DNA from 3 places in the Nonomuraea sp. KM90 genome. Region 3 is predicted to be linked to each of the others. Evidence: riboswitches for the same ligand, from Rfam matches in the RefSeq annotation. Region 3 holds a riboswitch; each other region holds the start of a gene.
The links. Region 3 has a riboswitch for cyclic di-AMP ahead of ACTWPW_RS25575 (C40 family peptidase). Riboswitches for the same ligand answer to the same signal wherever they lie in the genome.
Positions count from the first base shown of each region.

Region 1: linked by a shared signal. The riboswitch ahead of ACTWPW_RS02675 (C40 family peptidase) and the one ahead of ACTWPW_RS25575 (C40 family peptidase) in region 3 are both predicted to bind cyclic di-AMP.
Region 2: linked by a shared signal. The riboswitch ahead of ACTWPW_RS03665 (hypothetical protein) and the one ahead of ACTWPW_RS25575 (C40 family peptidase) in region 3 are both predicted to bind cyclic di-AMP.

Region 1 covers NZ_JBQQCB010000002.1:40,767-50,824, reverse strand. Annotated here, with positions in the region: gene ACTWPW_RS02705 (heparinase II/III family protein) at 1-880, shown strand, start outside; gene cimA (citramalate synthase) at 877-2,454, opposite strand; gene ACTWPW_RS02695 (DsbA family protein) at 2,677-3,324, opposite strand; gene ACTWPW_RS02690 (O-methyltransferase) at 3,384-4,028, shown strand; gene ACTWPW_RS02685 (branched-chain amino acid aminotransferase) at 4,071-5,168, opposite strand; gene ACTWPW_RS02680 (3-isopropylmalate dehydrogenase) at 5,418-6,464, opposite strand; cyclic di-AMP (ydaO/yuaA leader) riboswitch at 6,564-6,705, shown strand; gene ACTWPW_RS02675 (C40 family peptidase) at 6,904-7,308, shown strand; gene ACTWPW_RS02670 (SSI family serine proteinase inhibitor) at 7,381-7,770, opposite strand; gene ACTWPW_RS02665 (hypothetical protein) at 7,966-8,196, shown strand; gene ACTWPW_RS02660 (hypothetical protein) at 8,193-8,315, shown strand; gene serA (phosphoglycerate dehydrogenase) at 8,743-10,058, opposite strand, start outside.
Region 2 covers NZ_JBQQCB010000002.1:238,693-248,750, reverse strand. Annotated here, with positions in the region: gene ACTWPW_RS03705 (DUF4032 domain-containing protein) at 1-1,024, shown strand, start outside; gene ACTWPW_RS03700 (NAD(P)-dependent oxidoreductase) at 1,018-1,620, opposite strand; gene ACTWPW_RS03695 (winged helix-turn-helix transcriptional regulator) at 1,675-2,025, shown strand; gene ACTWPW_RS03690 (roadblock/LC7 domain-containing protein) at 2,163-2,537, shown strand; gene ACTWPW_RS03685 (hypothetical protein) at 2,541-3,350, shown strand; gene ACTWPW_RS03680 (roadblock/LC7 domain-containing protein) at 3,380-3,754, shown strand; gene ACTWPW_RS03675 (hypothetical protein) at 3,784-4,155, shown strand; gene ACTWPW_RS03670 (alpha/beta fold hydrolase) at 4,207-5,052, opposite strand; gene ACTWPW_RS03665 (hypothetical protein) at 5,090-5,701, opposite strand; cyclic di-AMP (ydaO/yuaA leader) riboswitch at 5,887-6,021, opposite strand; gene ACTWPW_RS03660 (DUF5302 domain-containing protein) at 6,183-6,383, opposite strand; gene ACTWPW_RS03655 (MDR family MFS transporter) at 6,432-7,883, opposite strand; gene ACTWPW_RS03650 (PadR family transcriptional regulator) at 7,940-8,434, shown strand; gene ACTWPW_RS03645 (rod shape-determining protein) at 8,507-9,490, shown strand; gene ACTWPW_RS03640 (DUF421 domain-containing protein) at 9,487-10,058, shown strand, end outside.
Region 3 covers NZ_JBQQCB010000026.1:2,847-12,904, forward strand. Annotated here, with positions in the region: gene ACTWPW_RS25555 (histone-like nucleoid-structuring protein Lsr2) at 697-1,029, opposite strand; gene ACTWPW_RS25560 (RDD family protein) at 1,553-2,041, opposite strand; gene ACTWPW_RS25565 (RDD family protein) at 2,152-3,639, opposite strand; gene ACTWPW_RS25570 (amino-acid N-acetyltransferase) at 3,725-4,294, opposite strand; cyclic di-AMP (ydaO/yuaA leader) riboswitch at 4,572-4,721, shown strand; gene ACTWPW_RS25575 (C40 family peptidase) at 4,727-5,770, shown strand; gene ACTWPW_RS25580 (LuxR C-terminal-related transcriptional regulator) at 5,791-6,003, opposite strand; gene ACTWPW_RS25585 (cytochrome P450) at 6,188-7,387, shown strand; gene lysX (bifunctional lysylphosphatidylglycerol synthetase/lysine--tRNA ligase LysX) at 7,384-8,865, opposite strand; gene ACTWPW_RS25595 (hypothetical protein) at 9,011-9,490, shown strand; gene ACTWPW_RS25600 (type III pantothenate kinase) at 9,545-10,058, opposite strand, start outside.

The DNA.
Region 1 (10,058 bases), on a different contig from region 3:
GATCGCCGAGCGCGCGGAGGCCCTCAAGGACTTCATCGCCCACTCGACCATGCCCAACGGCTACATGGTGCCCATCGGCGACGGCAGCGCCGAGACCGAGCCGAAGATGGACACGGGCACCCCGAAGGAGGAGGTCAGGGCCTACCGGGCCGGGTACGTCTTCGGGCGCACCGCGTGGGGCAAGCCCGAGTCGGCCTACTACTCGATCCGGTTCGGGCCGGGCATGAAGTTCCACGGTCACGAGGACCACCTGGGCGTGACGTACTACGCGCAGGGGCGCGACATCCTGGTGGACGGCGGGTTCCACTCCTACGAGAAGAGCTCCTACCGCTACTGGACGCTCTCGCCCGAGGCGCACAACGTGCCGACCGTGGTGGGGGCCGGGTTCAGGCCGCGCACGGCCAGCAAGCTCGTCGAGACCGACTACGGCAAGGACCGGCAGGCGTTCAAGCTGACCGACAAGGCGTACGGGGTGAGCCGTACCAGGTCGGTGCTGGTGAACCACGGCGAGGACCTGATGGCGGTGCTGGACACCGCGTCGGGCGGCAAGAAGGTCCGGAACGTGTGGCGGTTCGCCCCGTCGCTCAAGGTCGTCTCCAAGGGCGGCGGCAAGGTGGTCCTGGCGGACGGGAAGTTCAAGGTCACGCTGCTGCAGCTCGCGTCGTGCGACCGGGCCGGCGGGCAGAAGGTGGAGCGGGGCGGCAAGCTGGGCTGGGTGTCGCCGACGTACCTGTCGAAGCAGGCGACCAACGTGGTGGTGTCCCCGGCGGCGAAGTCGCTGCTGACGATCGTCGTGCCGGGGACGGACTCGCCCAAGGTGTCGTGCTCGGGCGGGAAGGTCACGGTGGACGGCGTGACCTTCTCCGCCGGGCTGATCTAGCCGCAGTCCCGGCCGGCGCGGAGCAGGCCGTACGTGACCGCCTGCTCCAGGGCCTGCCACGACGCGTCGATGATGTTCTCCGCCACCCCGACCGTGGCCCACTCCGTGGTCTCGTCGCTGGAGGTGATGAGGACCCTGGTGATGGCGTCGGTGCCGTGCGTGCCCTCGAGTATGCGGACCTTGTAGTCCACCAGCTCCAGCTTCGCCAGCTCGGGGTAGAGCTTCTCCAGCGCCAGGCGGACGGCCTTGTCCAGGGCGTTCACCGGGCCGTTGCCCTCGCCGGTGGCCACGATGCGCTCGCCCTTGGCGTGCAGCTTGACCGTGGCCTCGCTGACCAGCTCGCCGCCCTTCGTGCGCTCCACGATGACGCGCCAGGACTCGACCTCGAAGTGGCGCCTGCGCTCGCCCTCGACGGTGTCGCGCAGCAGCAGCTCGAAGGAGGCGTCGGCGGCCTCGAACGTGAAGCCCCTCGACTCCAGGTCCTTGACCCGCTCCACGAGCGTCTTGGTGTGCTCGGGGGTCAGCTCGTAGCCCAGCTCGCGGCCCTTGAGCTCCACCGACGCGCGGCCCGCCATGTCGGAGACCAGCATGCGCATGTCGTTGCCCACCTGGGCGGGGTCGATGTGCTGGTAGAGGTTGGGGTCGACCTTGATGGCGCTGGCGTGCAGGCCGGCCTTGTGGGCGAAGGCGGACATGCCGACGTAGGGGGCGTGGGAGTTGGGGGTGACGTTGGTGACCTCGGTGATCGCGTGGGCGATGCGGGTCATGTCGGCCAGCGCGCCCTGGGGAACGAGGTCGAAACCGCGCTTGAGCTGCAGGTTCGCCACGACCGTGAAGAGGTTGGCGTTGCCCGAGCGCTCGCCGTAGCCGTTGGCGCAGCCCTGTACGTGCGTGGCGCCCGCCTTGACGGCGGCCAGCGTGTTGGCCACGGCGCAGCCCGTGTCGTCGTGGCAGTGGATGCCGACCCGGGCGCTGGTGCGTACGGCGTCGAGGACGATCTCGGCCAGCTCGTCGGGGAGCATGCCGCCGTTCGTGTCGCACAGGGCGATGACGTCGGCCCCGGCTTCGGCCGCGGTCCTGAGGACCTCCAGCGCGTAGGCTGGATTGGACTTGTAACCGTCGAAGAAGTGCTCGGCGTCGAGGAAGACTCGCTGTCCCTCCGCACGGAGGTGGGAGACCGTGTCGCGGATCATCGCGAGGTTCTCCTGGAGAGTCGTGCGGAGGGCCAGCTCCACGTGCCGGTCGTGACTCTTGGCGACAAGGGTCACGACCGGCGCGCCGGATTCGCGCAACGCGGCTACCAATGGGTCGTCGGCTGCCTTGACACCTGCCCGGCGGGTCGCGCCGAACGCGGCTAGTTGCGCGTGCTTCAGATCGAGCTCTGTTCGAGCTCGTCTGAAGAACTCTGTGTCCTTGGGGTTGGCGCCCGGCCAGCCCCCTTCGATGAAGCCGACGCCCAGGCTGTCCAGGTGACGCGCGACGGCGAGCTTGTCGGCGACCGTGAGGTTGAGGCCCTCTTGTTGTGCGCCGTCACGCAGCGTCGTGTCGTATACGTGGAAGCGGTCGTCGGCCATGAGTCTCTCTTCTCTCTGGAAGAAGGTTTGTGGTGTCCGGGAAAACAAAAAGACCCCTCACGGACGTGAGAGGTCTGCGCGCTGGCGGTGTCCCTGTGTCAGCCAGCGCGCCTGCCGATAATGAGCAGACCGTAGAACATGGTGCCGCCCAGTCTGCCACATGAATTCACCATTCGGCACACCGGTCTCACGTCCTGGGACACCGCACGTCACACCTGGGCCTCAGACCTGGACCCCGTCGCCTCCCGTGATGGCCTGCTCGAGCGCCGCCGGGTCGAACGCCTCGTTGCCCAGCAACCGCCCGTCGAGCAGCACGGTCGGCGTGCCCTCCAGCCGGATCTTGGCCGTCTCCGCCACGTGCGCCTTCGCGTACGACTGCGACGTCACGCACGAGTCCACCGAGGCCCCGGCCTTCCTGGCGGCCTTGGCCAGCTCCTCGACGGTGAACCCGGAGGCCTCGCCGTGCGGCGCGGGCTGCATGGCGTACACCTCGTCCCTGAACGCCAGCCAGTTCGTCTCCGGGACGCAGCGGGCGGCCGCCGCGGCGCGGATGGAGTTGGAGCGCATGGGCTCGTCCTGGAAGATCGTCACGGCGTGGAAGACGACCTTGACCTTCCCCTCCCGCGCCAGCTTCTGGATCGTGCCGTCCACCTTGGCATGCATGTCCTTGCAAATGGGACAGTCGAAGTCCTCGAACACGTCCAGCACGGGAGCCTCGCTCGCCAGGTCGGCCAGGATCATCGAACCGTCCGCCTGCCGGGTCAGCGTCACCCCCTCGGACGACACACCGGTCCCCGAGAAGAACGACAGCGCCCCGAGCACGACGATCGCCACGAACGCCGCCGCCACCGCCATCAACCGCTTCATCATCAGCCCACTCTCACCTCGTCGATCGCGCAGACCCTATCCGAAGGGGAAACAATGGCCGCATGAAGGCATACCTCCTTGACTCTGCCGTAGCGAGATACGTGTTCGAGCACACCACTCCACCCGACCCCCTGCTGGAGCAGCTGGAGAAGGAGACGGCCGAGATCGCGGGCGAGAACGCGGCGATGCAGATCTCCCCCGACCAGGGCCGATTCCTCACCATGATCACGCAGCTCATGGCGCCCCAGGTGGTCGTGGAGGTGGGCACGTTCACCGGATACTCGTCCGTGTGCATCGCCCGCGGACTGTCCGGCGGCACCCTGCACTGCTTCGACATCAGCGAGCGGTGGACGTCCGTGGCCCGCCGCTACTGGCACGAGGCGGGGGTGGCCGACCGGGTGACGCTCACGATCGGGCCCGCCAAGGAGACGCTCGCCACCTTCGACCAGACGGTCGACCTGGCCTTCATCGACGCCGACAAGGGCAGCTACCCCGCCTACTACGAGCTGCTGATGGACCGGCTGCGGCCGGGCGGGCTGCTGCTGGCGGACAACACGCTGCGCAGGGGCTGGGTAGCCGACCCGGCGCACGAGGAGATCACGACGGTCGAGATACGGCAGTTCAACGACCTGGTGATCGCGGATCCCCGGGTGAGCGTGCTCATGCTGCCCGTGGCCGACGGGATGACGATGATCAGGAAGAACTAGCGCGGGCCCTCGGGGCGGGCCTGCCGCCCCGAGGGGACACGATCAGACGATCTTGTGGATCCAGTTGTGGGCGTCGGGGCGGGCGCCGTACTGGATGCCCACCAGCTCCTCGCGCACCCGCATGGTGACCGGGCCGGGCGTGCCGTCGGCGACGGTCCAGGAGCGGTCGGCGCCCTTCACCACGCCCACCGGCGTCACGACGGCGGCCGTGCCGCACGCGAACACCTCCGTGAGCTCGCCCGACTCGCACGCGGACTGCCACTCGTCCACCGAGACGAGGCGCTCCTCGGTCTCCAGGCCCAGGTCGCCGGCCAGCTCCAGGATGGACTCCCTGGTGATGCCGGGCAGCAGCGTGCCGGTGAGCTCGGGGGTGACGAGCTTGTTGCCGAAGACGAAGAACAGGTTCATCCCGCCCATCTCCTCGACGTACTTGTGCTCGCCCGCGTCCAGCCACACCACCTGGTCGCAGCCGTTCTCCACCGCCTGCCGCTGCGCGACGAACGCCGCGGCGTAGTTGCCGCCGCACTTGGCGAAGCCGGTGCCGCCCGGGGCGGCCCGCGTGTACTCGGTGGACAGCCAGACGGAGACGGGCTTGATCCCGCCGGTGAAGTAGGAGGCCGCCGGCGAGGCGATGACCATGTACTTGTACGTCTTCGACGGGTAGTTGACCCCGAGCCCCGCCTGGGTGGCGATCATGAAGGGGCGCAGGTAGAGGCTGTGACCCTCGGTGGTGGGCACCCACTCCTTGTCGGTCTCGACGAGGAGCTCGAGCGAGTCGACGAACGTCTCCTCGGGCAGCTCGGGCATGGCCATGCGCAGCGCCGAGCGGTTGAAGCGGGAGGCGTTCGCGTACGGGCGGAACGTCACGATCGAGCCGCTGATCTGGCGGTAGGCCTTCAGGCCCTCGAACAGCTCCTGCGCGTAGTGGAAGACCGAGGTGGCCGGGTCGAGCGAGAGCGGCCCGTACGGCATGAGCCTGGCGTCGTGCCAGCCCTGCCCCTCGGTGTAGTCGATCGAGATCATGTGATCCGTGAAGGTCTGCCCGAAACCGGGGTTCGCCAGTACCTGCTCCCGCTCGGCCGCGGTGCGAGCGTGGTCGGATAGCTGCACGTCGAAGCTGAGCTTCTGAGCGATGGTCATGACGGAGGTCCTTCTCTCTGCGATCTACCGAAATCTACCGGAATCTGCCCACTGTCTGCGGATCTGCGAGCCGGTGGCGGTGAGCGGCCGTGGCCGGGAGGGCAGTCCGTACTTCCTATTGTCTCGCCATATGGGATGGCAAGCGGCCAATGGGGGTGATAAGCCCATTCCACGGCCGGAACGCGGACGCGAAAAAGCGCCTGGCGAGTCCTCTCGGACCGCCAGGCGCTGTTTCGGGGCTAGGCGGTCCTAGCCGGATACTCGCGCGGTGATGTCGTCGCCGATCTCGGTCGTGGTGCGGCCGGCCCAGCCGGCGAGGCGCTCCACGATGTCGTCGGCGACCGCCTGCTCGACCCTGGCCGCCTCGGCGTGCAGGCCCAGGTGGTCGAGGAGCATGGCGACGGACAGGATGGTCGCGGTGGGGTCGGCCTTGCCCTGGCCGGCGATGTCGGGCGCGCTGCCGTGGACCGGCTCGAACATGCTGGGCGTGGTCCGCTCAGGGTTGATGTTGCCGCTGGCGGCCAGGCCGATGCCGCCCGCGACGGCCGCGCCGAGGTCGGTGATGATGTCGCCGAACAGGTTGTCGGTGACGACCACGTCGAAGCGCTCCGGCTGGGTGACGAAGAACATCGAGGCCGCGTCGATGTGGCTGTAGTCGGTGGTGACCTCGGGGTATTCCTCGGCCACCCGGTTGACCGTGCGCTGCCACAGGTCGCCGGCGTAGGTGAGGACGTTGGTCTTGTGGACGAGGGTCAGCTTCCTGCGCGGCCGCGACTTGGCCTTCTCGAACGCGTAACGCACCACGCGCTCGACACCGTGGGCGGTGTTGAGCGACTCCTGGGTGGCGATCTCGTGCGGCGTGCCGCGCCGCATGGTGCCACCGGTGCCGGCGTAGAGGCCCTCGGTGCCCTCGCGGACGACGATCATGTCGATGTCCTCGGCGGGCGTGTCGGCCAGCGGGGTCTCGACCCCGGGGAACAGCTTGACCGGCCGCAGGTTGACGTAGTGGTCGAACTCGAACCGGAGCCGCAGCAGCAGGTCGCGCTCGAGGACGCCCGGCGGCACGCTGGGGTCGCCGATGGCGCCGAGCAGGATCGCGTCGTAGCCGCGCAGCTCGTCGAGCACCGCGTCCGGCAGCGTCTCGCCGGTGCGGTGATAGCGTGCGGCGCCCAGGTCGTAGTGCGTGGGCTCGATCTTCGTGCCTACGGCCTCCAGGACCTTGAGTCCTTCGGCCACGACCTCGGTGCCGATGCCATCCCCGGGGATGACGGCCAAGCGGATGTTACGCGACTCCATGGGCGGTACCTTACCGGCTCGTCTCGTCTGACGAACACATCATCTCATTTTTCGGACGTCCGGTTTTGAGGCATTTGCGACCTTTTGACCGTTTCGTTAGAGTCCGTCTGGCCTAATCCACGCAGCCGCTGCGTGGAGCCGGGGACCCAACTTTCCCCCAGGGGCGAATCGGCACCGCCGTAGGGCCGTCTTCCAGGCCCGAGCCCGTCAGCTAACCCGGTCGGCCGCATGGAAGGACAGTGTTCTGTCTCGCATCGCCATTGCCCTGGCGGCCGGTGTCGCCGGGCTCATCCTGGCCACCCCAGCCGCCCAGGCCGCCACCGACGGACCCCGGGCCACCACGGACAAAGACACCACCACCCTGACCGGCGCCGAGATCAAGCGCATCCAGGAGGCGCAGGCCCCCACGCCCGCCTGGAAGATCGCCCTCGACTACGCCATGGACAAACGCGGCACCCCGTACGTCTGGGGCGGGACCAGCAGGAGCGGGTACGACTGCTCCGGGCTCATGCTCAGGTCCTACGAAGCCGCGGGCATCGAACTGCCGCGCACCGCCCGCGAACAGTACGGGGCATTTTCCAGGAAAATCGCATGGAACGATCTAGAGCCCGGTGACCTGGTGTTCTTCAGCAACCTGGGTCACGTGGGGATGATCTCGAAGCCCGGCTACATGGTGCATGCGCCGCGCACGGGCGACGTCGTGAAGGAGGAGAAGCTTTCGACCTGGCGCAGACAGGCGTTCGTGGGAGCGGTCCGGCCGGATCCCAAGGGCGTGCGCCAGTGGACCGAGGTGCTGAAGCAGCGCCGGTCCTCCGCCCCGGCCACGCTCACCGCCACCCTCTGAGAAGCCGAGAGCGGCCCCGCGAGCCCGGGGCCGCTCTCTTTCAGGTCGCCTCAGGGGCTCTCTTCCAGGTCGTCAGGGCACGATCGGGGCGGCCAGGCGCTCCACGAAGCAGGGGTTCGGGTACTGCTCGGCGAGGTCCAGCGGCTCGCCGTGGAAATGACCGTGGATCTGGACATCGACGGGGTCGAAGATCCGCGGGCACGGGACGTCCGGGCGGAACCGGATCTGGTCGAGGTCACCGCCGATCTCGCGCAGCCTGTCGCAGGCGGCGAACGGGTCGGGGTGGTTACCGTCGTCCGGGTCGCAGATCAGGACCCAGCGCTGGGCCACACCACCGTGGTACTTGGTGATGGTCAGCTCGGCCGCCTGCGCGTGGGCGGGAGCGGCGAGCAGGGCCGCGGTGGCCAGCGCGGGGACGGCGACGGCGACGGCGCGGCGGATCGCGGTCAGGGAAGCGTGCATGGGGGGGAACCTCCTCATGGAATGGATACGCAGCGCGACGCTACCAGCACTCTCCGTATCCACAACGGCAGGTGTCCGTACCCCCTGTCCCAGGCGTAGCGTGGCGGCGGATCGACCACGACTTCACCGGGACGGGCATCGGACCCGGCGGCGCCAGGCCGTGGCGCTCAGCCGCCGTCGGTCAGCTGGTACGACGTGGGCTACCCGGAGGTCATCGAGCTGCGCGACAGGCTGTTCCCCGGGCGCGCAGGCCACGCCACGATCGGGTCATCGGTCACCGATCTGGCGTGGCTGGAGCGGGTCCCCGGCGACGCTCCCGCGCTGGTGGTCACCGAGGGCCTGCTCTACTACCTCGACCCGGCCGAGGGCGCCGCGCTGCCGCGGGCGATCGTGGAGCGCTTCCCGGGCCGGGCCTGTCGGCGGTGAGCGCGTTCGACCTCGACGGATTCGACCGCCTGTCGATCACGCACCGCATCTCGGCCTGGATCGTCGGCGCCCTGCCGGCGATGAGGCGGACGGCCGTGTTCTACCGGCTGGAGTTCTGAGGGGCGCCGCCGTTGTCGCGGCGGTCCAGCGCGGTCTGGACGGCCTCGGCCGCCTCGTCGTCGTGGTCTTCGGCACGGTTCCAGGCATACATCTCGTACATGCGATTCATCTCTTCTCGCGGGCGCGTTCCAGAATTCCTGAAGGGGGAAGCCGGACTCCGGTCGCGAATCCGACCGGGCCTGATCTCGTGGTCCGGGTCACGGACCGGACGAAGGGACTTAGTGGCCGACGCCAACGCCGCTCTCCGCGGCGGGTCGTCGACCTGCCCTAACAGGCCCCGCCGCGGCAGGTAATGAGTACGAGAACCTGGCGCATTACCCGTCACAGTACCCGAGCATGCTGCTTGGATGTCCTACTATCTCGCATCGTGAGACGCAAGGGGGCCGTCACCCAAGACGGGTGACGGCCCCCGGCCGGTGTGGGAGGTCAGTCCTCCAGGTCCACCGAACGGCCGCTCTCGGCGCCGATCTCGGCCCCGATCTGCTCGACGACCTCGGCGGGGATGGCGGAGTCGACGGTCAGCGCGATGAGCGCCTTGCCGCCCTTGACGTCACGGGCCACCTGCATCGAGGCGATGTTGATGTTGTGCTCGCCGAGCAGCCTGCCCACCACGCCGACGATGCCGGGACGGTCGGTGTAGGTGTAGAAGCACAGGTGGGCCGTCGGCTCGATCTCCATCTCGTAGCCGTTGACCTCGACGATCTTGGTGATCTGGCGCGGCCCGGAGAGCGTGCCGGAGACCGAGACCGTACGGCCGTCGGCGAGCACGCCGCGCACGGTCACCACGTTGCGCCAGTCGGGGCTCTCGGAGCTGGTCACCAGCTCGACGGTGATGCCGCGGTCCTTGGCCAGCAGCGGGGCGTTGACGTAGGTGACCTGCTCCTCGATCACGTCGGCGAACACGCCCTTGAGGGCGGCCAGCTCGATCACCCGCACGTCCTGGGAGGCGATCTCGCCGCGCACCTCGACGTCGAGCTTGGTGGCGACCTCGCCGGCCAGCGCGGTGAAGACCCGGCCGAGCTTCTCGGCCAGCGGCAGGCCCGGCTTGACGTCCTCGGCGACCGCCCCGCCCTGGACGTTGACGGCGTCGGGCACGAACTCGCCCGCCAGCGCCAGCTTCACGCTCCGCGCGACCTGGGTGCCGGCCTTCTCCTGGGCCTCGTGCGTGGAGGCGCCCAGGTGCGGCGTGGCGACGACCTGGTCCAGCTCGAACAGCGGGCTGTCGGTGCACGGCTCCTTGGCGAACACGTCCAGGCCGGCTCCCGCGACCCGGCCCTCCTTGATCGCCGAGTAGAGCGCGCCCTCGTCCACGATCCCGCCGCGCGCGACGTTGACGATCCGGACGGACGGCTTGACCTGGTGCAGCTCCCGGTCGCCGATGAGCCCGAGCGTCTCCTTGGACTTGGGCAGGTGAACGGTGATGAAGTCGGCCTGCTTGAGCACCTCTTCGAGGCTGAGCAGCTTGACGCCCATCTGCGCGGCGCGGGCCGGCGGCAGGTAGGGGTCGTAGGCGATCAGCTCGACGCCGAACGGCTGCAGCCGCTGCGCCACGAGCTGGCCGATCTTGCCCAGGCCCAGGATGCCGACGACCTTCTCGTCGAGCTCGACACCGGTGTACTTGGAGCGCTTCCACTCCCCGTTCTTCAGCGCGGCGTGGGCCTGGGCCGTGTTGCGGGCGCTGGCCAGGATGAGGGCGATGGTCTGCTCGGCGGCGCTGGTGATGTTGGAGGTCGGCGCGTTGA
Region 2 (10,058 bases), on a different contig from region 3:
CGCCAAGCGGGAGTATCAGCTCCTGTGGGACCTGGCCAGGCTGGACGCGCCCGCCGTGGAGCCGGTCGCGTACGTCACCGGCCGCGAGGACGGGCTCGACGCGGCGCTGATCACCCGGCACCTGCAGTTCTCACTCCCCTACCGCGCGGTCATGTCGGGCACCCTGCGCCCCGACACGCTCACCCGGCTGCTGGACGCGCTGGCCGTGCTGCTGGTGCGGCTGCACCTGAACGGCTTCTACTGGGGTGACTGCTCGCTGTCCAACACGTTGTTCCGCCGCGATGCGGGGGCGTTCGCGGCGTACCTGGTGGACGCCGAGACCGGTGAGATGCACCCGATGATCAGCGAGGGGCAGCGGCTGGGCGACATCGACACCGCGCACACGAACATCTTCGGCGAGATGCTCGACCTGGAGGCCGGCGGGCTGCTGCACCCGTCGATCGACCCCATGGAGACCGCCGAGGACGTCGTGGCCCGCTACCACCGCCTGTGGAACGAGATCAACGAGAGCGAGATCATCGAGGAGGTCGACTGGCACCGCGTGGAGCAGCGCATCAGGCGGCTGAACCTGCTGGGCTTCGACGTGGCCGAGATGATGGTGCGGCGCAAGGTCGGCACCGGGCGGCTGATCGTACGGCCCAAGGTCGTGGACTCCGGGCACCACCAGCGGCGCCTGCTCCGGCTGACCGGTCTCGACGTGGAGGAGAACCAGGCGCGGCGGCTGCTCAACGACCTCGACGGGTTCCGGGTGGCCAAGGGGCTGCGGCACGAGGACGAGGCCATAGTGGCGCACCGGTGGCTGGCGGAGGTGTTCCAGCCGACGGTCGAGGCCATCCCCGCGGACCTGCGCGGGAAGCTGGAGCCCGCGCAGCTCTTCCACGAGATCCTCGACCACCGCTGGTACCTGTCGGAGCAGGAGGGCGCCGACGTCGGGCTGACCACGGCGGTGAAGTCGTACGTGAACAACGTGCTGGTGCACAAGCCCGACGAGCGGGCGCTCCTGCCCGACGAGCCCGTTCAGTAAGCCACGGAGATGCGCCGGCGCGGATGGGCGTTGCGCTCCACCTCGTCCGCGATCGCGACCGCGTAGTCCTCGGCGGTGATGAAACTGCGCCCCTCGGGGTCGCTCATCAGCGTGTCGCCGCCGAGCCGGTAGCTGCCCGTCCGCTCCCCCGGCGCGATCTCCGCCGCCGGCGAGACGAACGTCCAGTCGAGGTCCTCGACCTCCTGGTAGAGCCGCAGCGCCGCCCGCCCGGCGAGGGACTCCTTCTTGTAGATCTCCGGGAAGCCGGGCGTGTCGACCAGGTCCTGGCCGGGGGCCACCTGCAGGCTGCCGGCCCCGCCCACGACGATCAGCCTGCGCACGCCGGAGGCGCGCACGCCGTCGATGAGCGCGCGGTTGGCGGCGAGGAAGGGGGCCTCCGGCTCGGTGCCGTCGCGCGGCGGGGCGATGGCGGAGATGACGGCGTCATGGCCCTCGGCGAGCGTGGCGGCGTCACCGACGTCGCCCTTGACGGGGCCCCTGCGGCTGACGCCGGTCACCTCGTGGCCGCGGGAGGCGAGTTCGGCGGCGATGCGCTGCCCGATCATGCCTGTCGCGCCAAAGAGAAGGATCTTCATGTCGCCAAGAGTATCCATCGGATACTGGTTACTTCATCGTGCTATAAGTACCTTATGGATACCGGTGATGTCTTCGACCCGAACTGTCCGACCAGGGTGGTTCTCGATCGGATCGGCGACAAATGGTCGGTCCTGGTGCTGCTCTGCCTCATCGCCGGGCCGATGCGCTTCACCCAGCTCAGGGCGCGGATCGGCGGGGTCACGCCCAAGGTGCTGACCCAGACGCTGCGCGCCATGGAGCAGGACGGGCTCCTGACCCGGGAGGTGTTCGCGGAGGTGCCGCCGCGGGTGGAGTACACGCTGACGGACCTGGGCCGGTCGCTGCACGACCCGATCTCCGTGGTGGCCACGTGGGCGGAGCAGAACGTGAACGAGATTCTTCGTTGCCGCGAAAAGTATTCATAAATCGTACAGTTATGCGCAACGGTGTTGTTTTTCTACTTCGTAGCCGTATAAAAGCTCAACGCCCGCGTTCGGCGGCCTCTCCGGTGTGATCCCACCCCCCTACGCTGTCCCCGTCCCAAGACGGCGAGGGAGGTCACGTGCTCGGAATCGACACCTGCCTGGCAGAGGTCATGTCCATACCGGGGGCGCTGGACGCCATGCTGGTGGACCACACGAGCGGTATGGCGGTGGCCTTCAGCAGCGCGCCAGGTGTGGACGCCGACCGGTCGGCCGCCGCGCTGACCGAGGCCCTGCGCGCCACCACCGACGGCCTGGCCCGCTCGTGCCCGGGCGAGGTCGTACGCATCGACGACATGCTCGTCACCACGGACAAGGGCCACCACCTGCTCCGGATGATGGAGACGGTGTTCGAGGGCCCTCTCGTTCTGTACGTCCGCCTTGACCTGGAGCGATCCAACCTGGCCCTGGCCAGGCACCGCCTGCGGTCCATCTCCGGCCTCCTGACGACGTGACCCATGACGCGGCTCGACACACTCCTGGCCGGGCTCGCCCGCGAGCGCTCCACGGGCGCGCTCCGGGTCGGCAGGAACGGCACGATCTTCCTCGCGGACGGGCGCGTGACGTACATGGAGTGCGCCCAGGCCCCCAGCGTCGAGCGGCTGCTCGCCGCCAGGGGGCTGACGACGGAGGCGGCGCTGCGCGGGCTGCAGGCCGACGGCGGCTGCGAGCGGCTGCTCGCCGAGGGGCCGGTCACGGCGGGCGAACTGCAGTACGCGGTGCTCGGAGGGGTCCTCGACGCGGCCTTCTTCCTGCTGCCGATCAGCGGGTCGCGGCCTAAGTTCCGCCCCGGGGAACGGCACTGGCTGGGCGGGCAGTGGTTCTTCGACGTGCCGGGGCTGGTGCGGGAGTGCGCGCGCCGGCGGGCGCAGCTCGCCCAGGCCTGGCCGTCCGCCGACGTGGACACCCTCCCGGTGCGGCCGCTGGGGCGGCTGCCGGGGCACGCGGTGACGCTGAGCCGGGTCCAGTGGGAGGTCCTCGTCCGGGCCGACCACAAGGCGACGCCCCTGGAGCTGGCCAAGCAGATCGGGCGGCCGGCGTACCCGGTGCTGCTGGCCGTCCGGCGGCTGGCGGCCTCGGGCCTGCTCGCCGAGCCGGACCCGGCCCCCGCTCCCGGACTGCCCAAGCGCGGGCGGCAACCGGCCGCGGAGCACCCGCCGCACGACCCCAAGGCCGCGGCCCTGCCGCTGGGACCGCCCGTGACCGGGAACCCGACCGACCTGGCACTGCTGATGCGGCTGAAGAAGGCGCTGGAGGAACTGTCGTGAGGTTCCCCTCACTCAGGAGGAGGCCACCGGTGGAGCTACGACAAGAGGTTCTGGAGGAGATGGCGCTCCTGCGTGAGCGCACCCCGGACGTGAACGGGAGCGTCGCCTGCACGGTGGACGGCCTGCCGATCGCCTGCGACCTCGAAGGGAAGACGGGCGAGCAGGCGGCGGCGCTGTCGGCGGCGCTGGTCGCGATGAGCAGGCGGATGCTGAGCATGACCGGCCAGGGGGCGTTCGAGGAGACGCTCGTCTCCGGCTCCGCCGGATTCGTGGCCTTCTACGCCGCCGGCCCCACCATCGTCCTCACGGTCCTGGCCGGACCCGGCGCGAACGTCGGGCTGCTTCGGCTGGAGGGCAGGAAGACGGCCGCCGGAGTGGCCGCCGTCGCAGCACGGAAGCACTGATCCAGCCCCGCTGAGAAGGAGGAGGAAGCATGGCCGGCATGGACGTCTCTCTCAAGGAGATGATGCAGATCGACGGCTCGATCGGAGCCGCGATCGTCGATCACGGCAGCGGCATGGCGCTGGGCACGCTCGGCGGCTCCAAGGACCTGGATCTCCAGGTCGCCGCGGCGGGCAACACGGAGGTGGTCAAGGCCAAACTCCGCACGATGGACTCGCTGGGCCTCAAGGACGCTATCGAGGACATCCTGATCACGCTGAGCGGGCAGTACCACATCATCCGCCCGATCACCGGGCGCGGCGGCAAGGGGCTGTTCCTCTACCTGGCGCTCGACCGCGGGCGCGCCAACCTGGCGCTGGCCCGGCACCAGCTCAAGGGCATCGAGGGGAAGCTGGAGGTCTGACCGCCCTCATGGTGGCCCGCTCCCCGGCGGGGGGCGGGCCACCGGCGAGCGTCAGGCGGAGGTCAGCTTGGTGATCTCGGTGACGAAGTCGGGCCAGAGCGCGCGCGGCAGGTCGTGCCCCATCCCCGGGTACGTCACCAGCCGCGCCCCCGGGATGGCCGCCGCCGTCGCGCGACCGCCGGCCACCGGGACCAGCGGGTCGGCCTCCCCGTGCAGCACCAGCGCGGGCACCGCCACCGAGGCCAGCAGCTCCGTACGGTCCCCCGACCCCATGATGGCGGCCAGTTGCCGGGCCGTGCCGGCCGGGTCGAAGCAGCGGTCGTAGGCCAGCCCGGCCATCGCGGCGATCCTCTCCCGGTCCAGCTCGTAGCCGGGCGAGCCGATGACGGACCAGGTCTGCACGGCCTGCGCCAGCACCGCCTCGCGGTCGGCGGCCGGCCGGCCCATCAGCACCGCGGACGCGGCCTCCGTGGGCGGGGCGACGGAGGGGCCGGGCGTGGACATGATCGAGGTCAGGGTCAGCACCCGCGCCGGATGCCGGATGGCCAGCGTCTGGGCGATCATCCCGCCCATCGAGGCTCCCACCACGTGGGCGGCCGGCCAGCCGAGGGCGTCCATGAGGCCCGCGGTGTCGTCGGCCAGGTCGTCCAGCAGGTACGGCGAGGGCGTGCCCATCGCGGGCACCCCCAGGTCGTGGAAGTGCGTCGACAGGCCGACGTCGCGGTTGTCGAACCGTACGACGTGATGTCCCTGCTCCGCGAGCAGCTCGCAGAGCCCTTCGTCCCATTGAATGAGCTGGGCGCCGAGCCCCATGATGAGGAGCAGGGGACGTCCCGACGGTGAGCCGAAGCTCTCGTAGGCGATTTCGATGCCGTTTGCGGCTACGCGCGTGGTCACGACGACCAGAATGACATTCTGGTCAGCCCGCGTAAAGTCAGTGCTCGGCGGGAACGGGGCCCGAGAGGAGCACGCCGCCCTGCGACGAGGACTCCTCCACCTGCGGCGGGGTGGCCGGGTTACGGTCACGCTCGGCCCAGGCGCCGGTCGAGAACGCGACCGGGTAGTTCTTCTTGCCCACGCCGTCGCCCCACTTGGTGATGACGTAGTCGACCTCGATGTGCCCCTGGCCGCCGACGCCGTCCACTCCCAGGGTGTCGGAGTTGAACTCGCCGCCGGTCAGCTCGGCGAACGTCTTGGCGTCGAGGTCGAGCATGATGCCGCGGTTGGAGGGAGCGCCGGGGCCGCGGTCACCCACGAAGAAGGGCATCTTCTTGCCCTTGTAGACCACGTAGCCCTCGGTCAGCAGCGGCCAGCTCGGGCTGGCGGCCAGCCCCTTCTGCATGGGCTTGCCACTGGCGGGCAGGCCGGTGTCGCCGGCGCGGCCGGAGGAGTCGTCCCAGAAGTACGACGCCGTGGTGGAGCCCTTGAGCAGGACCTTCTCGTCTGTGTCGGTGTCGGCGTGGGCGGGAGTGCCGACGATGGTCAGCGCTGCGATGGCGGAGGTGGTGAGGAGGGTGAAGGAACGCAGGCCAAATCGAGCAGACATGAAAAAGTGAAACCCTTCGCGAGGGGACAGGGAGTTGCGCTCACAGGGGGAGCACGCGCAGCGGAGCTAGAGCACCTGACGATGCTGCGCGGAGCGCAAAATACGAGCCTTGAGGAAGGGGACCGCTCAGTGGGCGGCCGGCACGGCGCTGTCTGGGGGTACGACGCGGTGGTGCATGGGGTAATGTTTCCTCTCCATCACGCCTACCGGGTTAGCTGACGGGTTCGGGCGTGGAGATGCCCTACCGGCACGCGGCCGGATTCACCCCAGTGAGGTGGTTCCCCGGTTCCCGATGGTTCGGGATTCGGCGCCAACCGGTGGTCCATCTTGGGTAAGGACTAGGTCACCGGCTGGTAATGGCGATTACTCTAACTACCGATTCGGACAAACGCAAACGAATCGTATGAAAGAGTCGAAGATCTACCTTCGAAGGTAAAGAGAAAGGGGGCACGGCATGCCGTACCCCCTGAGAAATCCAGCCTCAGCCGCCGCTCTTGCGCCTGAACGATCTCTTACTCGTAGCCGGACCGTGCGCCCCGTGGATCTTCGATGGGTCGACGCCCCTGCCACCGGCGCCTGAGCCCGCGGCCTGGTCGCGCTTGCGCTCCAGCGCCTCGCGGAACTTGCGCTTCATCTCGTCCTCGGGAGTTTCGCTGACTTCCGGCTCCGGTGTATCCGCCATGAGGACCTCCATGGTGTTGGGGACAATCACAGCTTCGCATGGAGCCGCTTATGACGCGAAACCGGCCTCAACCTTGTGTTGCGGCACGGACGGCGCCTCCAGCCGCTTGTTCGGCATGGCCACCAGCGCCACCAGGGCGATCATCGCCCCCACCACTCCCAGCGACGGGATGACCACGGCCGCCGCGGAGGCGTGCGCGGCGGCCATCCCGTGCGCGGGCGCGCTCGCGGCGACCTCCGCGGTGTAGAGGGTGCCGCCGACGGCCAGCGCCACCGAGCCGCCGATCTGCCGGAAGAAGGTCAGGTTGGCCGAGGCCACGCCGAGGTGCCGCGGCTCGACCGACTGCTGTGCCGCCACCGTCAGCCCGGACAGCATCGGGCCCATCCCCAGCCCCAGCGGCAACATCCACAGCGCCAGCGCCAGGCCGCCGGTGGCCGGCGTCAGGCCGAGGCACAGCACCGCGCCGGTGACCAGCAGGAACGGCGAGGCGACCAGCCACGGCTTGTACACCCTGGTCCTGGACATCAGCGTGCCCATCAGCACGCTGCCCGCCACCATGGCCAGCGTCATCGGGTAGATCCGCAGCCCCGACTCGGTGGCGCTGACGCCCAGCGCCTCCTGGAAATAGCGCGGCAGGAAGACGACCCCGGCGTACATGCAGAACGCGGTGCAGAACGAGGTCAGGTTCACCAGCGTGTACGTGCGGTTGGCGAACAGGCCCATGGGCATGATCGGGCTCGCCGCCCGCCGCTCGACGGCCACGAACACCGCCAGCAGCACCAGCGCGAGCAGGATCGGCCCGGCCACGGCGGCGTCCGTCCACGTGTGGCCGTCCAGGCCCTTCTCGGTCAGCCCCAGCAGCAGCGCACTGATGGCCACGGTGAAGACGGCGATGCCCGCGTAGTCGGGGCGCCCGCCGCCCGTTCCGGGCCGCCTCGGCAGGCGCAGCGCGACGATGGCGATCAGCACGGCCCCGAGGGGCACGTTCACGTAGAAGGCCCAGCGCCAGCTCGCGTGGTCGGTGAACAACCCGCCCAGGAACGGCCCCGCCAGGAACGTCAGCCCCATCACCCCGCCGATCGCCCCCTGCGCCCGGGCGCCGTTCGACCCCGGCGGGAACATCTCCATCATCAACGCGATCGACAGCGGCAGCAGCGCGCCCGCGCCGAGCCCCTGCACCGCGCGGAACACGATGAGCTGCACCATGTCCTGAGCCACCCCGCACAGCGCCGAGCCCAGCACGAACACCACCATGCCGATGAGCAGCAGCGGCTTCCTGCCGTGCTGGTCGGACAGCCTGCCGTAGAGCGGCACGGTCACCGTGGAGGTGAGCAGATAGGCGGTCACCACCCAGGTGTAGAGCCCGCTGCCGCCCAGCTCCGCCGTGATGCGGGGCAGCGCCGTGCCCACGATCGTCTGGTCCAGCATCGCCAGGAACATCCCGCCGAGCACGGCCAGGAGCACCAGCCCATTGCCCCGCGCCTTAGTGTCAATTTTCACATGTGAGAACTTACATGTAACTTCTGACATGTCAAGGCTTCGATATGCTGGCCCTCATGTCCCTACGGATCGCACTGCTCGGGTTGCTCTCTGCCGTCGGCCCCGCGAGCGGCTACGACCTGGCCAAGAAGTTCGAGCACTCGCTCAACCACGTCTGGCAGGCCGGGCACACGCAGATCTATCCGGAGCTGGTGAAGATGGCGGCCGACGGGCTCGTACAGGTCGAGTCGGAGGGCGCCCGGGGGCGCAAGATCTACGCGATCACCCCGGAGGGGGCGCGGGAGCTGGACGAGTGGATGGGCGAGCACACGCCGTCGGTGACACCCCGCAGCGAGGTCGCGCTCATGGCGTTCCTGCTGCCGCTGATGGAGCGGGACCGGGCGGTCGAGGTGGTCGAGCGGATCAAGGCCCGCTACCAGAAGCGGCTGGCGGTGCTCGGCTGCAAGCCGGCGGGCGAGTTCGGCCGGTACGCGCTCGACCTGGGCCTGGCCCAGGCCAGGACCGTCATCCAGTGGGCCGACGAGACCGTGGCCGACCTCAGGCGGCGCTGACCGGCCAACGGTAAAGGGGACTGGCTCTGTTCCTGGTGTTGTGTTGGAGCGACCCAGGAAATAGATCCCGCGATGAGTCTCCTCGGTCGTGACCTGGCGATAGATCTGGGGGCCGCGAGCACGCGCATCTACGCCAAGCGCAAGGGCATCGTGCTCGACGAGCCCTCCGCCGTCATGTGCGACGGCCGCACCGGCAAGGTCATCGGGTACGGCGCGGAAGCCGCCGCCCTGGGCGCCGGCGGCCGGACGTGCTGGCCGGTCAGCGGTGGGCTCCCGGCCGACGCCGAGCTCGCCCGGCGCATGATCCGCCATTTCCTGCGCAAGGTGCACTGGCACCCGTACGCCCGGCCGCGCCTGGTCCTGGCGCTGCCCGGCGACTCCACCCCGATCGACCGGGCCGCGCTGCGCGACGTGGCGTACGAGGCCGACGCCAGGACCGTGCGGCTGATCCCGCACGCGCTGGCGGCGGCGCTCGGCGCGGGCCTGTCGCTCACGGACTGCACCGGCCACATGGTGATCGACATCGGGCGGGACTCCGCCCGGATCGCGGTGCTGTCCGGCGAGTCCGTGGTGGCAGCCGGCTCCGTCCCGTACGGGGGGCGGGCCGTGAGCAGGGCCATCGCCCGCTACGTCGAGCGTGAGCACGGGCTGCAGCTCGACGACGCCGAGGCCGAGTCGGCCAAGCGGCGCGCGGGCGGCGGGGAGGCGGAGGTCGTGGTGCGGGCCCGCGATCCGGACACCGGCCGGGAGCGCGACCTGGCGCTGCCCGTCCAGCGGATCTTCGAGGTCACCGCGCAGCCGATCGAGTCCATCGCGCGGGCGGCGGAGGAGACCGTCGAGCGGTGCCCGGCCGAGCTGGCCGCCGACCTCGGGGTTCGCGGCGCGGTACTGGTCGGCGGCGGGGCGCTGCTGCGCGGGCTGGGCCGGCGGCTGCGCGAGGCGCTGTGCATGCCGGTGCACCGGGCGGAGCGCCCGCTGGAGTGCGTGGCGCTCGGGCTGGGCAGGTGCGTGGACGAGCTGGGACTGATCGGGAGGTTCCGGGGCGGCCGTACATGACGGACGACCTCTTCCACACCGGGGTCTCACTCGCCGACAAGGCCATCAGGACCGTCGCCGTCTACCTGACCGTGGCGGCGCTGCTGCGGATCGGCGGCAAGCGCGGCATCGCGCAGCTCAACAACTTCGACTTCGTCGTCATGCTGCTGATGAGCAACGTCGTGCAGAACGCGATCATCGGACCCGACAACTCCCTGGCCGGCGGCCTGGCCGGGGTGGTGATCCTGATGGCGGTCAACGCGGTGGTGGTGCGGTTCGCCGCGGCGGTGCCCATGGTCGGCAGGCTCGTCGAGGGCAACCCGGTGGTGCTGGCCCGCGACGGGCGCTACCTGACCTCGGCGCTGCGGCGGCTCGGCGTGCGGCAGGCCGACCTGGACGTGACGATCCAGCTCAGAGGCGGTACGACCGTGGCCGACACGAGCCTGGTACGCCTGGAGCCGGGCGGCGCCGTCCTCGTCCGGCTGCGCCCCGAGGAGGAGACCGCCGAGCGCGGCGACGTCCAGGAGCTGCACACCCGGCTCGACCGCATCGAACGCAAGCTCGACGCGCTGTCCAGAACAGGAGGCAG
Region 3 (10,058 bases):
GCATCATGAGACGCCATCCCCGGGCGGCGGCGGGATTCCGGCACTCTCCTCACTCTTGCAGTTGCGTGGCAATCGCACTCTGAGGGGCCGAAGATTGTGCACCGGTGCCCCGGGAAGCGACATTGTGCGAGGGATGCTCATACTTGCGGGTTATGCCCCGCTCCCGGCGGCCGTTATACCCAGCGCCCCCGCAACCCGCCGAGCGAGGCGACGCTTCCGCACAGAGCGGGGTTTGGGCGGCCGGACGCCCATGAAGATCTCGCGAAAAGCGTTACAGCGAGTGATGATCGCCACCGGGTTAACCGCGCCCGCGATTTTCGCGATGGCCCGTTCCACGGGCGCGGTTGGATGGGGGCGGCGCCCGCCCGCCGCGGCTGGCCAATGTCGCCGCCTCGTGGCAATGCACGGCGGGGAACGCCATGCCGCGCGTGCCGGGCGTTCGTTGAATGCGGCGTGGGCACACCACACGGCATTCGGCCGCGCGGAGCATGGCGCCATCACATATCTGGCACCGCCCGGTGAATCAGTGCCGGGGTGGGCAGGAACGTGTGCCCAAAACGCCCGCATATGGGGCCCAGGAGATCAACATCCGGGGAGGATCCCGGTTTCGGGAACACCCCAGAAACGATCATGCGCTTATGGCGGCCGCCGGGGTCCAAGGCGAACATCATAAGCGCATGGTCGAGAGCCGGCTCCTTAGTGAGCAGCTTCGTACTTCTCCACGACGGTGGAGGCGATGCGGCCGCGCTCGCTGACCGGCAGGCCGTGAGCCTTGGCCCACTGCCGGATCTCCGAGCTCTTCTCGCGGCTCATCGCACGGTTGCCGCCGCGGCCACGGCGACGCGTGGGTACGGCGCCCGCCCTGCGCGCATGCTGCACGAAAGGCGTGAGAGCGTCCCTCAGCTTCTTCGCGTTAAGGTCGCTGAGGTCAATCTCATAGGAGGAGCCGTCAATAGCGAAGCTGACCGTCTCATTGGCCTCGCCCCCATCGAGGTCATCGATGAGAATCTCCTGGATCTGCTTGGCCATCTACGCAATCCTTTCGCGGAGCATTGTTTCATTCGCCTGCCCAAACATATACCCGGAAAGGCGTGGAGACAATTCAGCGCTACGGGGATTCGGCTGACTAGCCGATCAGTTCTGGCTCTCGGGCTGATCCTCGCGGTTTCGACGGCCTCCCAGGGCCTCCGACCGGACCAACTTCACTACGCCAAAGATGAAGGCGCCGCCCACCACCACAGGGGGGATGAGCGCTGACAATACGTCTGTAAGGGCTTCCATTCGTCCTCGCCTCCACGGCTAGCGGGGTTTCGGGGGCGCATTATGCGCTGGGAGCGCGGCCCGGTGAGCCCGGCTCCTCATGACAGCGCAGGCGACTACCGCCCGCACCCGACCATAGCGGCACACAGATGCCCTGCGCGTCGCAGGGGCGCCAACATCCGGCAACCCGGACGCCCCATAGCCTAATGCCAGTCTCTCCAGGCTCCTTACCGGATCAAGCGAAAATTTTGCGAAAAGGCACCCACCAGGCATCTGCCCAGGTACGGATGGCTCAGCGAAGATCTTTTACCACCCGCGTACCGGCCAGCCGGTCGTGCGGGCCCCGCTCCAGCGGCTTGTCGATCAGGATGAGCAGCCCGACGCCGAAGAGCAACATTCCCGCCAGCAGATTGGCGACCGGAATGCCCATCAGCATCACGGGGGCGGGATAGACCAGGGCCCGTTTGAGCAGTGCGCGGGACGGCAGGTCACCCGGCGCCAGGCGAATCCTCATGATCGCCTTACCGAACGTCCGCCCGTACCGGGAATGCGCCCACCAGTCGTAGCCCGCATAACCCAGCCCGGCCACCAGCCACGCGAACACGCCCGGGAGCCGCCCCTCGAACACCTCCATCATCCCGACAGTTCGGAAGATGCCCCACAGCGCGATGAACAGAATGTAATAGAAGACCCCGAAGACGAGTGCTTCAATCAACCGGGCGGCGAGCCGTTCCCACCATTCCGCGGGCGGCGCGTCCGGCCGCGGGACCGTCCCGGCCATAACTTCCCACCTCGCGTCATCGTCGGCTTGGATCTCCATTCTGGTACGGGCACGTGGACAAAACACAGGGGCCGGCGGGAAGCCGGCCCCTGTTTTGTGTGTGCGGAGGACTACTTGATCTTCACCACCACGGTCTTCGCGAACTTGTCCGCGAAGGTCAGGTGCAGCGGCTTGTCCCAGAGCTGCGATGCACCATTGAGGGCGTAGATCACAGCGGCGAGCAGGGGGCCGAGCAGAGGCACCCAGTAGAGGATGTAGCCGCCCACCGTCACGAGCGCCCGCTTGAGCGACACGTCGGTCGGCAGGCCCTCCGGCTGCACGTGCCCGCCGATCTGGACGACCTTGATGCCCATCACCATCTTGCCGACCGTCTGGCCCTTCATCTTGACCAGGAGGAAGTCGTAGGCGACGTAGATCAGGGTCGCGACGATCGAGACCACGAGGTAGTACAAAAGCCCGAAGGTGAGGCCGCTGGTGATCCCGGTGATGGAGCTGTAGGAGGGATAGAGCGGGGTGAGGACCAACTGCACCAGGAACAGCACGATGCCGAAGATGACACCGTCGATGATCCTGGCCACCAGCCGCTGCCACCACTCCGCCAGCGGCGCCGGCGCCCCGGGCGGCTGGACGCCGACCGGCTGGCCGTAGGGCTGGCCGTAACCGGGCTGCTGCCCGTAACCGCCCTGGCCGTAAGCCTGGGGCTGCTGCCCGTAGGCCTGGCCGTACTGCTGCTGGTCGCCGTACTGCTGCTGGCCGTAGCCGGGCTGGGCGTAGCCGGGTTGGGACTGCTGCTGCTGCCCGTAACCCTGCTGCTGACCGTAGTCAGGCTGGGACTGGGGCTGCTGGCCGTAGCCCTGCTGCTGACCGTAACCCTGCTGACCGTAGTCGGGCTGGGACGGCTGCTGCTGTCCATAGCCCTGCTGGCCGTAACCCTGCTGCTGACCGTACTGCGGCTGCTGGCCCGACTGCGGCTGCTGGCCGTAGCCCTGCTGCTGGCCGTAGTCAGGCTGGGACGGTTGCTGGCCGTAGCCCTGCTGGCCATAGTCGGGCTGGGACGGCTGGGACGGCTGTTGCTGCTGGCCGTAACCCTGCTGGCCGTAGTCGGGCTGGGACGGCTGCTGCTGCCCGTAACCCTGCTGGCCGTAACCCTGCTGCTGACCGTACTGCGGCTGCTGGCCCGACTGCGGCTGCTGACCGTAGCCCTGCTGCTGGCCGTAGCCCTGCTGACCGTAGTCGGGCTGGGCCGGCTGTTGCTGCTGACCGTAGCCCTGCTGCTGCTCATAGCCCTGCTGGCCGTAGCCGGGCTGGGACGGCTGTTGCTGTCCGTAGCCCTGCTGGCCATATTGCGGCTGCTGCTGGCCGTAGCCCTGCTGCTGGCCGTACTGAGGTTGCTGGCCGTAGCCCTGCTGCTGGCCATAGCCTTGCTGGCCGTACTGGGGCTGCTGCCCGTAGGCATCGTCCGCCCGGTAGCCGACCACAGTGACGTCGGGATCGGGCTCGCCGGGGTGGCGGCCCGTGTTCTGCTGCCCGTAGGGGGTGGCAGGCGCAGAATTTTCGCCGGATTCGTCCTGTGGATACGGCGGCTGTCCGGTGCTCACCGTGTCACCTCGCTTCGAGTGCGCATGTGGCACGTGTCAGGACACATGCCTGTGCTGCCCAACGTATCGACATAGGTATCAACAATCACCTTTCCATCTGGTCAAGGTCCGCGTCACCCGATGTCAGATGGAGCAGCATGCGGGTGTTGCCCAGGGTGTTCGGTTTGACGTGTTCCAGGTCGAGGAACTCCGCCACACCCTCGTCGTACGAGGCCAGCAGTTCGGCGTACACCTCAGGGGAGACCGGTGTGCCCTGAATCGGGCGAAAGCCATGCCTCGCGAAGAAGTCGACCTCAAAAGTCAGGCAGAATACACGCCGCAGACCCAGATCCTTCGCCTGCTGTATGAGAGCTGAGACGATCCGATGGCCGACGCCCATCCCCCGGCACTCGGGGTCCACGGCAACGGTGCGGACCTCGGCGAGGTCCTCCCAGAGCACGTGGAGTGCGCCGCAGCCGACGACCTGTCCGCCCAGCTCGGCCACCCAGAACTCCTGTACGTCCTCGTACAGGGTCACCGTGGCCTTCTCCAGGAGCCGCGGTCCCGCGCCCGCGTAGGTGTCCACCAGGCGCCTGACCGTCCGCACGTCGGGCGTGCGGGCACGCCGGACCACCACCGCGGTCTCGGGCACTGTCAGTTCGGCCACCTGCTCCATGGCTCTCCAGAGTACAGATGTCATTACGGCTCAGCCCTAACTCCCATCTCTGGGCTCATCCTGTTACATCCCGTTGCCATGCGGGCACGCACCCCGCGGATCTCTGCATTCGGCCCCATCGACGGCAAACAGGACATAAAGTCGGTTCTGCACGAGCGTGCACGAGATCACCTTGTGACCCTTCGGTTGTGAAACCTCTACAGACTCGGCAGTTCTGGTTGAGCACGAACCCGGAGTGCATTAGTGTCCTGCGACGATGTTCCCCGCGTATCGCGACGAGGGGGACACGCCCAATCCCCGCGAGGGGAGCCGGGGACCCGCCGGTGGCGTCACCCGACGCCACCACTGGGGTGAATCCGAATCATTCGGTAGGGCTGCTCCGGCCCGAACCCGTCAGCTAACCCGGTAGGCGTCTATGAGAGGAGCTGGTTGGTGGAGCTCACGCTCAACCGTGGGGGGAAGGCGGCGGGCAAGCACGCCCGCCCTCCGGAACGGGCCCGGCGACCGCGCCGCTTCGGTGTGGTAAGTGTCACAATCGCCGCGCTGCTGATAGCCATCCCCGTCGGTTCGGCGTCCGCGGACCCCAAACCGTCGCTCCAGGACCTGGCCAAGCAGGTCGAGAAGATGCACACGGAGATCGAGACGCTGTCCGAGGAGTACAACGGCCAGCGGGAGAAGCTCAAGACCGCCAAGAAGGCCTCCGAGGCCGCGCAGAAGACGCTGGCGACCAGTGAGGCCGATCTCGAGGCCAAGCGCGCCAAGGCCGCCCTGCTAGCCGAGAACGCCTACATCACCGGCGGCCTGGGCAAGGCGCTGGCGTTCGCCACCTCCGAGGATCCCGACACCTTCCTCGACCGCGCCGCCACCACGTACGTGCTCGAACAGCAGCAGGGCGAGGAGGTCAACCAGGTCGCCAGGGCCAGGGAGGCCGCCGAGCGCGCCAGAGCCGGCGCCAAGACGCGCATCGAGGAGGTCCAGGAGCTCGTCTCCGAGCTCGACACCAAGCGCGACAAGATCACCAAGCTGGTCACCAAGGTCGAGAGCAACCTGTTCCAGCGGGCGCTGGGCGAGGCCGGCCGGCCCGGCACGCGGGCGGTGCGCGTGAACCTGCCGATCATCGGCGGCGGCAAGGCGGCGCAGGCCGCCCGGTGGGCGCTCACGCAGCAGCTCAAGCCGTACGTCTGGGGCGCAGAAGGCCCGAACTCCTACGACTGCTCGGGCCTGGTCATGGCGGCCTACCAGCAGGTGGGCATCTCCCTGCCGCACTACACGGGCAGCCAGTGGACCGCCGGCAGGCACATCTCCCGCGAGGAGCTGCGGCCGGGTGACCTGGTCTTCTTCTACAACGACCTGCACCACGTGGGCATCTACCTCGGCGGCGGCATGATGGTGCACGCGCCGCAGACCGGTGACGTCGTCCGCATCGCCTCGATCGCCCGGCGGCCGTTCGCCGGCGCCGTCCGCATCGCCGACTGAGCCCCGGGCACCGCCCGCCGCTAGATCAACTGGCGGCGGGCAGCCCAGGCCACCGCCTCGATCGCCGTGGCCACGCCGATGCGGTCGCAGATGCCCCGCAACCTCCGGCGTACCGTCCGCCCGCTGATATCCAGTCGTCTCCCCACCCGGTCGACCGTGACCCCCTTGGCCAGCTCCGCCAGCAACGCAAGGTCCGCATGGCTCAGCTCAACACCTTCAGTGAGCACATCCATCGGGAGCCCTCCCCCCCAACAGCAGAACTTGGACCGATCGACCCGGCCAAAGTTGCTCCTCGCAGACGGTAAACGCATCCTGGAAAGGTCGTCAAGCATGACAATCTCCACCCTTGACGAGCACTATTGACATGATCCGAAATATGTGACGTACTCGCGATATGTCGGCACCGATCGTCGCCCGATGAGTGATCTCGTCGAGTCTTCTCCAGCTCCGGATCCGGCGTCGATGAGCGCGGCGGACGTCCTGGGTTTCGACCCGTTCGACAAAGGGTTCCTGCGCGATCCGTACGCCCGTTATCGCGAGATGAGCGCGCGCGGGCCTCTCTTCCGCACGCGCGGCGGGCTGCTCGTCGCCACCACCCACGAGCTCTGTACGGTGCTGCTGCGCGACCCGCGTTTCGGCCGCGGCTCCGCCGAGGCGAACCGGAACAACCCAGGTCAGCCCGTCGAATCGTTCCTGTGGCTGGACCCGCCCGACCACACCAGGCTGCGTGCCCTGGTGAGCAGGGCCTTCACCCCGCGCATGCTGGAACGGCTCCGCCCGCGGATCGAGGCGATCACCGCCGAGCTGGTCGCCGGGTTGCCCGAGGAGGCCGATCTCGTGTCCGGCCTGGCGTACCCGCTGCCGGTCATGGTCATCAGCGAGATGCTCGGGGTGCCTCCGGAGGACGAGGAGCGCTTCCGCGGCTGGAGCGAGATCCTGGCTCGCGGCCTTGACCCGATGCTTACAGACGACCTCGTATCGGAAACCGGGCGCGCCAGAAGGGAGTTTCGCGACTACTTCCGCGAGCTCTCCGCGATCCGGCGCGAGCGCCCCGGGGACGACCTCCTGAGCGCCCTGACGCAAGTACGGGAGCTGACCGAGGGCGAGCTGCTGGCCACCTGCGTGCTGCTGCTCGTGGCCGGGCACGAGACCACCGTCAACCTCATCGGCAACGGGGTGCTGCACCTGGCCCGGCACGGCCTGCTGGCGCACGCCGCGGAGCGGCCCAAGCAGGTGGTCGAGGAGGTGCTCAGGTACGACCCGCCGGTCCAGCTCACCTCCAGGCTCACGATGGAGGACGTGGAGCTGGCCGGCGTGCCGGTGCCCAAGGGCACCCTCGTGATGGCGGTGATAGGCGCGGCCAATCGCGACCCGGCGGCCTTTCCCGATCCCGACCGCTTCGACGTCACCCGGGAGCCCGGGCGGCACCTCGCGTTCGGGCTCGGCATCCACTTCTGCCTCGGCGCCACGCTGGCCAGGATGGAGGGCGAGATCGCGCTGTCCGCCCTGGCCGCGGCGGCGCCCAAGCTGGAGCTGGCCGACCCGGCGCCGCCGTACAAGGAGAACGTGGTGCTACGCGGCCTGGCCGCGCTGCCGGTGCGCCTGCCCCGGCCCTAGTGGGTGGGCTTGACCAGCGGGAACAGGATGGTCTCGCGGATGTTGCGGCCGGTGAAGGCCATGATCATCCGGTCGATGCCCGCCCCCATGCCACCCGTCGGCGGCATCGCGTATTCGAGCGACTGCAGGAAGTCCTCGTCGAGCTGCATCGCCTCCAGGTCGCCCCCGGCGGCCAGGAGGGACTGCTCGACCAGGCGGCGGCGCTGCTCGATCGGGTCGTTGAGCTCGGAGTAGCCGGTGCCCAGCTCGGTGCCGAAGCCGATGAGGTCCCACTTCTCCGTCAGCAGCGGGTCGTCGCGGTGGGTGCGGGCCAGCGGCGAGGTCTCCAGCGGGTAGTCCATGACGAACGTGGGCTGGACGAGCGTGTGCTCGACGAGCGCCTCGAACAGCTCCTGCACGAGCTTGCCCGAGCCCCACTTCGGGTCCCAGTGGATCTCGCGATGGTCGGCCAGCTTGCGGAGCTCCTCCAGAGTGGTGGAGGTGGTGATGTGCTCGCCCACGGCCTGCGAGACCGCGTCGTAGAGGGTGACGCGGGGCCACTCGGCGATGCCGAGGTCGATCTCGGTGCCCTCGTGCACGACCACAGAGGTGCCCAGGGCGGCCATGACGGCCTTCTGGTACATCCGCTGGGTCAGGTCCGCGATGCCGTTGTAGTCGAGGTAGGTGCCGTAGGCCTCGACCATGGTGAACTCGGGGTTGTGCGTGGAGTCCGCGCCCTCGTTACGGAAGTTGCGGTTGATCTCGAAGACCTTCTCGATGCCGCCGACCACGAGCCGCTTGAGGTAGAGCTCGATCGCGATGCGGAGGTAGAGCTCCATGTCGTAGGCGTTGATGTGGGTCTTGAACGGCCGGGCCGTGGCGCCGCCGTGGATCGGCTGCAGCATCGGCGTCTCGACCTCGAGGTAGCCCTCCTCGTGCCAGAAGTCGCGCACCGCGCGCACCGTGGCGCTGCGGACCCGCGCCATCTTCCTGGCGTCGTCGTTGACGATGAGGTCGACGTAACGCTGGCGCACTCGCGCCTCGGGGTCGGTGAGGCCGACGTGCTTCTCCGGCAGCGGGCGCAGGCACTTGGCGGTGATCTCCCAGCTCTCGGCCAGAATCGACAGCTCGCCCCGGCGGGAGGTGATGACCTCGCCGCGCACGCCCACGTGGTCGCCCAGGTCGACGTCGCGCTTCCAGCGGGCCAGGGACTCCTCGCCCACCTTGTCGAGCGAGATCATGACCTGCAGGTCGGCGCCGCCGTCGCGGAGCGTGGCGAAGCAGAGCTTGCCGCCCACGCGGTTGAGCATGACGCGCCCCGCGACCGCGACCGTGTCGCCGGTGGCGGTGTCGGGCTCCAGGCCCTGGTATTTCTCCCTGACCTCGGCGTTGGTCGCCGTGCGTGGGAAATTCACCGGGTAAGGATCGACGCCCTCGCTGCGAAGGCGGTCGAGCTTCTCCCTCCGGATGCGCATCTGCTCGGGAAGTTCGTCGCTCACAACATCAAAGGGTAGGGGATATGGCGAACTGCAAGGGCTCGTCGGTTCTCTGCAGGACCGCTGCAAGAGCCCTCGCCTATCAATATCTCACGAGCTCAGGGGGGAGCCGGCAGGGAGCCGGCCCAGGGGAGCTCAAGGAGAGAAGATGTTGAAGAAGATCGCGACCGGTTTCCTCGCTGTCGCCGCGACCACCGCCGTGGCCCTGTCGCTTCCGTCGGCCGCCAGCGCCACCACGTCGGACCACGACGACTACTCCGAGTACTGGGGCCCGGTCTACTCCAAGTACCACCTGGCCAAGGCCGAGGGCCGGGTCAGCGTCGACTGGGACCACCAGGGCGACTCCAACGAGGTCTCGGTCAGAGGCCGCCTGTACGACCTGGACAACCGCTCCTACGGCCAGGGTGGCAAGTGCGCCTTCGTGAAGTTCGAGGCCAGCGACTTCGACCACGACTGGTCCCCGGTCTACTACAAGAAGTACTGCGGCTACCCGGGCTACAAGAAGTTCTCCTTCCAGGAGCACGACGTCTACAGCCTGCGCGCCAAGGTGTGCCAGATCGGCCCGCACAGCAACTACCCCAGCAAGTGCGGCCCCTGGGAGTACCTCTACACCGCCGAGAGCGAGTGACGTCTGAAGACACGAGCGGCCCCCTGCCCGAGCGGGGGCCGCTCGTTCGCCTTGTCAGGTGGTGTTGCGGTGGTAGACCAGGCGCAGCCCGATGAGCGTGAGCCACGGCTCGTGCACGTCGATCGACCGCGACTCGCCCACGACCAGCGCCGCGTGCCCGCCGGTGGCCACCACGGTCACCTCGTCGGGGTCGTCGGCCAGCTCGGCCGCCATGCGCTCCACGATGCCGTCCACCTGGCCGGCGAAGCCGTAGATGATGCCGGCCTGCAGCGCCTCGACCGTGTTCTTGGCGATCACCGAGCGCGGCCGGACGAGCTCCACCTTGTGCAGCTGGGCCCCGGCGGCGGCCAGCGCGTCCACGGAGATCTCGATCCCGGGGGCGGTGACCGCGCCGACGTATTCGCCCTTGGCCGAGACCGCGTCGAACGAGGTCGCGGTGCCGAAGTCCACGATGACGCAGGGGCCGCCGTACTGGTCGATGGCGGCCAGCGCGTTCACGATGCGGTCGCTGCCGACCTCTTTGGGGTTGTCCATGCGTACGGGCACCCCGGTGCGGATGCCCGGCTCC